Regions from separate parts of the Buttiauxella sp. genome, predicted to be linked through region 1. Evidence: predicted binding sites of a transcription regulator. Region 1 holds the regulator's gene; each other region holds the start of a gene.
The links. Region 1 encodes Fur, which represses iron uptake genes when iron is present. Its sites were predicted from a motif close to ATAATAATGAGAACNACTATCAA; they were not measured.

Region 1 (2,207 bases):
AACACCGAAAATATCGCGAAGATGATTCAAAAACAGCTCGGTAAAGACGTTGCTGAGGTGCATGACATTGCTAAGAGCAGCAAAGAAGACCTGGAAGGCTTCGATATTCTGCTTCTCGGCATTCCAACGTGGTATTACGGTGAAGCGCAATGCGACTGGGATGATTTCTTCCCGACTCTGGAAGAAGTTGATTTCAATGGCAAACTGGTAGCCCTGTTCGGCTGTGGCGACCAGGAAGACTACGCAGAATACTTCTGTGACGCATTAGGCACTATCCGCGACATTATTGAGCCGCGCGGTGCTGCAATTGTGGGTCACTGGCCAACTGCTGGCTACCATTTTGAGGCGTCTAAGGGTCTTGCTGATGACGATCACTTTGTGGGTCTGGCTATCGATGAAGACCGTCAACCTGAACTGACTGCACAACGTGTGCAACAGTGGGTAAAACAGGTTTCTGAAGAACTGAACCTGGCTGATATCCTCAACGCTTGATGCTACATGTGACGCAACCATTGGGTTGCGTCACATTGATAGATTATTCCGATTAAAATAATCGCTACAAATTTTTAACTTTTCAGTTTGTCCCTGTACAATGACCTCCTGACTAAATAGCTAACAAGGCAAATAAATCGCGACTCAGACGCCATTTTTTAGCTTGATTATGCATAATACTTGCGGTTTCCATTTAGAATTGGCAGTTCTATAATGAGACGCATTCATCTTAACGCTCACCCTGAGTCCGAGCGATCCGTTAAGCAACAGGACAATTTCCGCATGACTGACAATAATACCGCATTGAAGAAGGCCGGCCTGAAAGTCACGCTTCCGCGATTAAAAATCCTTGAAGTGTTGCAGGGTCCGGTGAACCACCATGTCAGTGCGGAAGACTTATATAAACGTCTGATTGATATGGGCGAAGAGATTGGTCTCGCCACAGTTTATCGTGTACTAAACCAGTTTGATGATGCAGGCATTGTCACTCGTCATAACTTCGAAGGCGGCAAATCCGTATTCGAGCTGACACAGCAGCATCACCACGACCATCTGATTTGCCTGGATTGCGGCAAAGTTATTGAATTCAGCGATGATTCAATCGAATCTCGTCAGCGTGAAATCGCATCACGCCATGGTATTCGTCTGACCAACCACAGCCTGTATCTGTATGGTCACTGCGCTGAAGGTGATTGCCGTACCGACGAAAATGCACACGAAATCAGCGAAAAATAATCCGCACATTTGGCCACGCTAACCTGGTGGTCAGATATAAAAAAACCGGTGAAGAAACTCACCGGTTTTTTTATTGGCTGAATTCGACCATTACTTATTGTTAGCGCGAATCTCTTGCCAGATTTTATCGCATTTCGCTTTGACGGCCTGGTCATTACCGGTGCGCGTTGCCTGGATGCAATTCTGGTAATCCAGGGTGCGAACGGTCTCTTTCTGTGCGAACTCGTGGTGTTCTTTCTCCTGAGCCAACACATTCAGCACGCTCTGACAGGCCTGAATTTTATCCGGATTCCCTTCAGCGGTATTGATACAGGCGCTATAAGCCTGTTTTAGTTTTGAATCTTCTGGTGCCGCTTTTGGCTGTGCGCAGGCGCTCAAACCTAGAGCCATCAATGTGACCAAAATGATTTTTTTCATGCTCGATATCCTTAACAAAACCGGGCGTGTTACCGCCCGGAATCAAATCAGAAAATAGTGAACGGTGCGATGACGATAAATTTCACGTCATACTCATCCTGGAAGATGTTGCCGTAACCACCGCCCCAGCTTGGGATATCGGAGTGGTTGTCGTACTGAGTGAAGTGCAGTTTGAAGAGCGTACCTTTCGCACGGCCATCCTGAATGGTGTACAACGCATCAAGGCTGTACGCAGATTCTTTCAGGCGGCTGTCGGCATCGTAGTAACCGTCAGTCGTTGGTTTAGAGCTTGGTTTAGCATCCCATGCATAAACATAAGATGCCCCTACCGCCCAGCCAGCAAGATCCCAGTTGCTCAGGTCATACATGGCACCGGCGAAGACTGCTTTCTCGCCGTTGGCGTTGAAGTCAGAACGGTTGTCCCACCACACATCAAGACGACCGTTTGAGGATGCGTAAGTTGGGGTCATACGTTGCAGGAAGTAACCCTGCTGTCCATCTGCTTTAACCATGGTTCCTTCAAGACGCAGGTCAACCTGACCCACTTTGTAGCCGAAGGTCAG
Region 2 (2,207 bases), 200 kb from region 1:
GCGTATCAGAGAGCGTCAATGCCTGGCTGTGTGGCTGCAACACGGTGTGCATCGCTTGCGTCACCAGGCCGTGTTCGTGGCGGTCTTTGGTGGAACGCAACAGTTGCGCGCCGATTTCACTATCACGCTGGATATTGTCTCTGTCGCGACGTGCGGAACCGGCCAGCGGCAGCGAGCTGAAGTTCTTGCCGGATTTGCGTAACAGCAATTCCGGGCTTGCCCCCACCAGCGAGCTACCATCCGGTAATGGGACGTGGAAGTTGTAGCTGGTTGGGTTTTGGCTAATCAGGCTATTGAGCAGCCCATCGAGATCAACCGGTGTCTGGGTTTCGATATCAATCAGGCGCGACAGCACCACTTTGTCGATATCCGGCTGTGCCGTCGCGGCGGCGGCCTGCGCCACCATGTCCATAAATTTTTCTTGTTCAGGAATCGCTTTACGCGCCGTGATGTTTAGCGGTTTTGCCGTTCCGGCTGCGCGGGCATCGCTCTGGCGCTGCGCGCGTGAAAACGGCTGCCAGCTTTCAGGAATAAACAGGGCTGAGGGTTGGCTCGGATCAAACGGAATTGCGCCGACCACAACGGGGTTTTCGATACCGTGCTTTTTGGCGTTTTCGAACGCTTCACGTAGTGTTGTTTGCAGGTGACCATGGGGATTTGCGCCGTCAAGCGCCGGGCTATCAAGGCGAGTGAAGCAGCCATTTGTTGAAAAACTGCGATAGGGCGACATAAAGAAAAAACTATCCGCACAAGGTGTTAGCTGTTTCTCGCGACGTTCCTCAGCCAGTAACGTTTCCATGAACTCTCCGTAAAAACATGACAAAAGATAGTAATAATGATTATCATTTGCTTTTCGGGGTCGTAACCTAAAGAGAAAAGGCAGCAGTGTCAATAGTTGCTGAGTCTTGTCGGATGGCGCTCACGCTTATCCGGGCTACCGGAAACAGTTTGGATGGGCGCCGCAATCAGGCCATTTATAACGGTTTTACAGGGTGGATAAGCGCCAGCGTCATCCACCGCATGAGTTAAATTTCAACAGGATGTCATTGAGTGAAAATCAGATTCCCCGCAGTAATCCTTTTATGCTTAAGCAGCCTCGCCCACGCCGGTGAGTGGCCGCGCACCCTGACCGACAGCCACGGCACGCACACCTTTGAACAGGCGCCGCAGCGCATTGTCTCCACCAGCGTGACATTAACCGGTTCGCTGCTGGCGATTGATGCGCCGGTGGTGGCAAGTGGAGCGACCACGCCTGGTAACCGTATGGGTGATGCGCAAGGCTTTCTACGTCAGTGGGGCGATGTGGCGAAAGCGCGCAACGTGCAGCGTTTGTATATTGGCGAAGCCAGTGCCGAAGCGGTGGCCGCGCAAATGCCTGACTTGATTTTGATTAGCGCCACGGGTGGCGATTCCGCCCTCGCCCTTTATGACCAGCTTTCAGCCATCGCTCCAACCCTGGTTATCAACTATGACGATAAAAGCTGGCAGCAATTGCTGACTCAACTCGGTGAGATAACCGGTCACGAAGCACAAGCTGCCTCCCGTATCGCCAGTTTTGATAAGCAGTTGAACGAGGCAAAACAGCATATGACGCTGCCGCCGCAGCCAGTCACCGCGCTGGTTTACACGCCGGCATCGCGCTCGGCGAACCTCTGGACGTCTGAATCCGCACAGGGGAAATTGTTCCAGCAGCTCGGTTTTACGCTGTCGCCATTGCCTGCGACGGTTAATGCCAGCAAGAGCATGGGCAAGCGTCACGACATCGTACAGTTGGGTGGTGAGAATCTTGCGGCGGGTTTGAATGGTGAGAGCTTGTTCCTGTTCGCCAGCGATGAGAAAGACGCGACGGCGCTGGAAACGAATCCGTTGCTGTCGCATCTTCCGGCAGTGCAGAAAAAGCAGGTTTATGCGTTGGGCACCGAAACCTTCCGTCTGGATTATTACAGTGCCACGCAGGTGCTGGCGCGAATGAGTCAGTTATTCGCCAGCAAGTAATTGAGTTAGCAAGTAATTGAGTTAGTGTCGGATGACGCTAACGCTTATCCGACCTACGGATTAATTTGTAGGTCGGATAAGCCGCAGGCGTCATCCGACAATCCGCAATTTATGCCGGAACACTATGCTGATAACCCCGTAACTGCACCAACACCAACGCCAACACCACTCCACACATCGTCAATACCAGGCCGCTGGAACTCGCCGCCGCA
Region 3 (2,207 bases), on a different contig from region 1:
CGCGCGCCGGAGTGCATCACTTTTGCTCGTGAACACAAAATGGCTGTTGTGACGATTGAAGATCTGGTCGAGTATCGCCAGACTCACGAACGCAAAGCCAGCTAAGATGCTAAAAGCCCGGTTTTACACCGGGCTTCTTTTTTATCCTATCCCATTGGTTTGCAGTAACGTCAGACTAAATCCCATCACCGCCATTCCGCAAAGTACGCCATAACTCGGGTTGTTATGAGGATCAATTTCTTTAGCGAGCGGCATCAGTTCATCGACAGATAGCGCCACCATAATCCCCGCGACCGCTGCCATAATCGCAGCCATCACCACCGGTGAAACCATGGTACCGAGAATCAACCATGCCAACACACCACCGAGAATCTCTGCGAGTCCCGAAATCCCTGCCCAGAATATCGCTTTGCGTTTTGAACCTGTTGCCGCATAAACCGGTCCTGCAACCGCTAAACCTTCCGGAATGTTGTGCAGTGCGACGGCGAGGGCAATACCCATACCCAATTCCAGATTACTGCTGGCAGTGACGTAGGTTGCGACCCCTTCCGGGAAGTTATGCAGACTAATGCCTAGAGTCAGCAGTAACGCGGTGCGGCGTAAATTACGTGGCTTCGGTTTACTGTCCATCAAATCTTGTGGATGGGCATGGGGCAGGGCGCGGTCGAGAGCGAAATAGCCCAATAAGCCCAACATAAACATACCGTATCCTAATACTGGCGACATTCCTTCGGTATGAAGTGCAGCGGGCAGCATCTCCATTAATGAGATAAGCAGCATAATTCCTGCTGCAAAACCGAGAGAAAATGCCAGCACACGGTTTGATGGCTTCTGGCCGATAACGCCAAGAAAAGCACCAATAAAAGTGGCTCCCCCTGCTAACAGGGTCAGAATCAAGGGTACTGACATTCATTGCTCCTTTTGATAATGATTCTCATTTATATTAATGGGCGACGTGATAAAAATCGAGAGCCAGATGAGTAGCTTTACACATCGCTTACATTCAAATTTCCTGAAGATCTTCATCATGCTTATCTGAGTTCTTCATGCTGCAAAAACGCGTACTGTGGTGTACATAAAATGAATATCCCGATAAAGGACACCACCATGACAACTCAACGAATGCCGGCGCTGTTCCTCGGACACGGTAGCCCAATGAACGTGCTGGAAGATAATCAATATACCCAAGCCTGGCGCGATTTGGGAGAGACCTTACCGCGGCCAAAAGCCATTGTGGTGGTATCTGCGCACTGGTTCACTAAAGGCACGGGCGTTACCGCGATGGAGACCCCAAAAACTATCCATGACTTTGGTGGTTTCCCGCAGGCACTTTACGATACCCATTACCCGGCACCGGGTTCGCCTGAACTCGCTCAGCAATTGGTTGACCTCCTGGCACCTGTTCCGGTAATGCAAGATAAAGAAGCCTGGGGATTTGACCACGGCTCCTGGGGCGTGTTGATCAAGATGTACCCGCACGCCGATATCCCAATGGTGCAGCTCAGTATCGACAGCACCAAACCGGCAGCCTGGCACTTTGAAATTGGGCGCAAGCTTGCTGCACTGCGCGACCAGGGCATCATGCTGATTGCCAGTGGCAACGTGGTTCACAACCTGCGCACTGCGCGCTGGCACGGTGAGAACACACCATACCCATGGGCTGAGTCGTTTAATCAATATGTTAAAGACAATCTCACCTGGCTTGGACCGGTGGCTGAGCACCCGTTGGTGAATTATTTACAACACGAAGGTGGATCGTTATCAAACCCTTCGCCGGATCACTATCTGCCGTTGCTGTATGTTCTGGGTGCGTGGGATGGTAAAGAACCGATAACGTTACCGGTAGATGGAATCGAAATGGGGTCGCTGAGTATGCTTTCAGTGCAGATTGGTTAGTTTATATTGCTCCTTCTCCCCCAGGAGAAGGAGCAATAATTACTCGACAAACACATGTGGGTAGAAGCGCGAGAGATCCTGGGTGATTAATTCACGATCTTCACGAATACCAATACCTGCAGGTTGGTCGTTGATAAGCCAGCTTCCGATCAGCACGTAGCTGTCACCAAATTTTGGCAGCTGATAAAACTGCTGGACGATCATGCCTTCTTCGCCGTAAGGCCCATCGACACGGGCAATTTCCTGGCCGTTTTCGATGATCTTCACGTTCGCCCCTTCGCGGGAGAAGATTGGCTTCACCACATACTTAT
Region 4 (2,207 bases), on a different contig from region 1:
ATTCAGCGTGACGGTGCTGCTCAACTGTTCCATGCTGGCAGTGGTTTCTTCTAACGCTGCAGCCAGCTGTTCTGAGCGCGATGACAGCTCGTTATTCACTCCAGCGACTTCCGTTGCATCACCGCGAATTGACGTGGCGCTTGTACGGATATCAGAAACAGCCTTGCCCCAATTGGTCTGCATTTTCTGGACGGGTGACACCATCAGGCCGATACAGTTATGACCTAAATCCGGCAACTGGATTTCCAGTTCACCGCGTGCCAAAACATGCATATGTTCGCGAATAATCTCCACCGGTCTAACCAGGAAATAATAGAGATAGCGTTCAGTCACCAACGTGATGGCAATACTCGCGACCACTGAAGCACCGAGCAGGAGTTGAACAATATCCACCCATTTTGCTTGTTGGGCATTGAGCGTAGTTTGCTGCTCTATTTCATGTAACGTCCATAATGCGAGTCCTGAAACACCGAACCAGGCAAGCGTCGAGAGAACCAGTATCAGCACCACCATGGCACGGATTTTGATATTACGAATAAACTTCATGTGATGAATTTCCCCGGTGAGTAAGTGGTTTACTGCACAATCTGCGCTAACCTCAGCTCCGAATCTTCGGTTTTTGTATATTAATTCTGAGGGTTAACCGTGCATAAACAGTATTGTCGGCACGTTTCAGCCAAACTTGATACGACTTCCGATCAAAATTTAATCAGCATGCATATGGTTACAGCGGGAAATTGTCACCCAATAATTCTCTTAAATTTAAGTTAGAGGATTCTTTATTAATTATCTTAAATGAAATTACGCAGCTTTATGCTGTTGGTAATATTCTGTTTGGCTGCATGCTAAAATCATAAAAAATATCATTTGAGCCTGCGCATAATGAAAACTGTTTATTTGCTTTTAGTGGCTGCGTTATTAAGCGGTTGCACGATAAATAAAACCCCGCAACCGGTAAAAAGTAGCGAAGTTGCAGGTGTGGTTCGTCTGGGATTTGATATTGCCCCATTACAAAGGGCGAAAGTTGATACCTGGGTCGCCCAGTCAGCTGCCAGCCACCAGTGTCAGCAGTGGGGTTATACCTCAGCTTTCCCTTACGGAGAGCCTGTCAGAACCTGTAGCCTGACCAGCGGCGCGTTGTGTCTGAACCAGACTGTCACGCTTGAATATCAGTGCCGGGGGCTCGGCATGGAAAAATATCTGAGGGATGAAATTACCGTCCAATGATTAGGAGGAGTTAACAAATGGGGTGGACATTAATATTTGTCTCGCCCCGTTAATTAAATAACAATCATTCCTATTCGCCTTCAATAATAATTCAAAAAAGAATAATATTAGCAACCATTCTCATTACAATAATATAATTAACAATTCCTTTGCATTAATGAAATAATAAAATTAAAGTAGCGCCATTGTTAAATATCTAATTCCTGGAGCGCACTATGCTTAAAGCTGAAATGATCGAAAAACTTAACGAACAAATGAATCTTGAGCTTTACTCTTCCCTGCTTTATCAACAAATGAGTGCCTGGTGCAGCTACCACAGCTTCGAAGGGGCTGCCGCGTTCCTGCGTCGCCACGCTCAGGAAGAGATGGAGCACATGCAGCGCCTGTTTGCCTATTTGACTGATACTGGAAGCCTGCCTCGCATCAATGCTATCCCAGCGCCAGATCATGATTATACTTCTCTGGATAACCTGTTTAACGCCACCTACGAACATGAACAGTTAATTACTCGTCAGATTAATGAACTGGCTCATGCGGCGATGACCTCTCAGGATTACCCGACCTTTAACTTCCTGCAGTGGTATGTTTCTGAGCAGCACGAAGAAGAAAAACTGTTTAAATCTGTACTGGATAAATTAAGTCTGGTGGGTAAAAGCGGTGAAGGCCTGTATTTCGTAGATAAAGAACTTTCTACACTGGATACACAAGCTTAAAAACTTCTCACCGGTAAGCATGCTTTATGCTTGCCGGTTCTCCTTTTCAAACCAGCAACTTGCCCCACCTTGCAAAATCTTCCGCTCCCTTTCTCTCAACCCAAATATCCTGATTAAAATCGCACTTTCATATAACTAACTGTTCCCTAAGATATTTCTTGCACCAATTTCTAAACAAGAAGTTATAGCCTGTTCCAGACATCATAAATTGCCGCTATTTTTTCTTCTCAGAAAGGCGAATATTGCCTGACCGTCTATACTCCAGTG

Region 2: a site for Fur is predicted at 824-846, ahead of fepB (Fe2+-enterobactin ABC transporter substrate-binding protein). Genes of this name have one in related genera too.
Region 3: a site for Fur is predicted at 922-944, ahead of zupT (zinc transporter ZupT). Genes of this name have one in related genera too.
Region 4: a site for Fur is predicted at 1,329-1,351, ahead of ftnA (non-heme ferritin). Genes of this name have one in related genera too.

What each region holds. Positions count from the first base shown of each region.
Region 1 is NZ_JBAVHX010000009.1:240,689-242,895, reverse strand. It holds gene fldA (flavodoxin FldA) at 1-492, shown strand, start outside; gene fur (ferric iron uptake transcriptional regulator) at 775-1,227, shown strand; gene chiQ (ChiQ/YbfN family lipoprotein) at 1,318-1,644, opposite strand; gene chiP (chitoporin ChiP) at 1,692-2,207, opposite strand, start outside.
Region 2 is NZ_JBAVHX010000009.1:41,281-43,487, reverse strand. It holds gene entC (isochorismate synthase EntC) at 1-799, opposite strand, end outside; gene fepB (Fe2+-enterobactin ABC transporter substrate-binding protein) at 1,051-1,995, shown strand; gene entS (enterobactin transporter EntS) at 2,105-2,207, opposite strand, start outside.
Region 3 is NZ_JBAVHX010000033.1:208,411-210,617, reverse strand. It holds gene ribB (3,4-dihydroxy-2-butanone-4-phosphate synthase) at 1-105, shown strand, start outside; gene zupT (zinc transporter ZupT) at 142-909, opposite strand; gene ygiD (4,5-DOPA dioxygenase extradiol) at 1,108-1,896, shown strand; gene WBL83_RS19765 (glutathionylspermidine synthase family protein) at 1,936-2,207, opposite strand, start outside.
Region 4 is NZ_JBAVHX010000010.1:21,390-23,596, reverse strand. It holds gene WBL83_RS08775 (methyl-accepting chemotaxis protein) at 1-546, opposite strand, end outside; gene yecR (YecR family lipoprotein) at 883-1,227, shown strand; gene ftnA (non-heme ferritin) at 1,443-1,940, shown strand.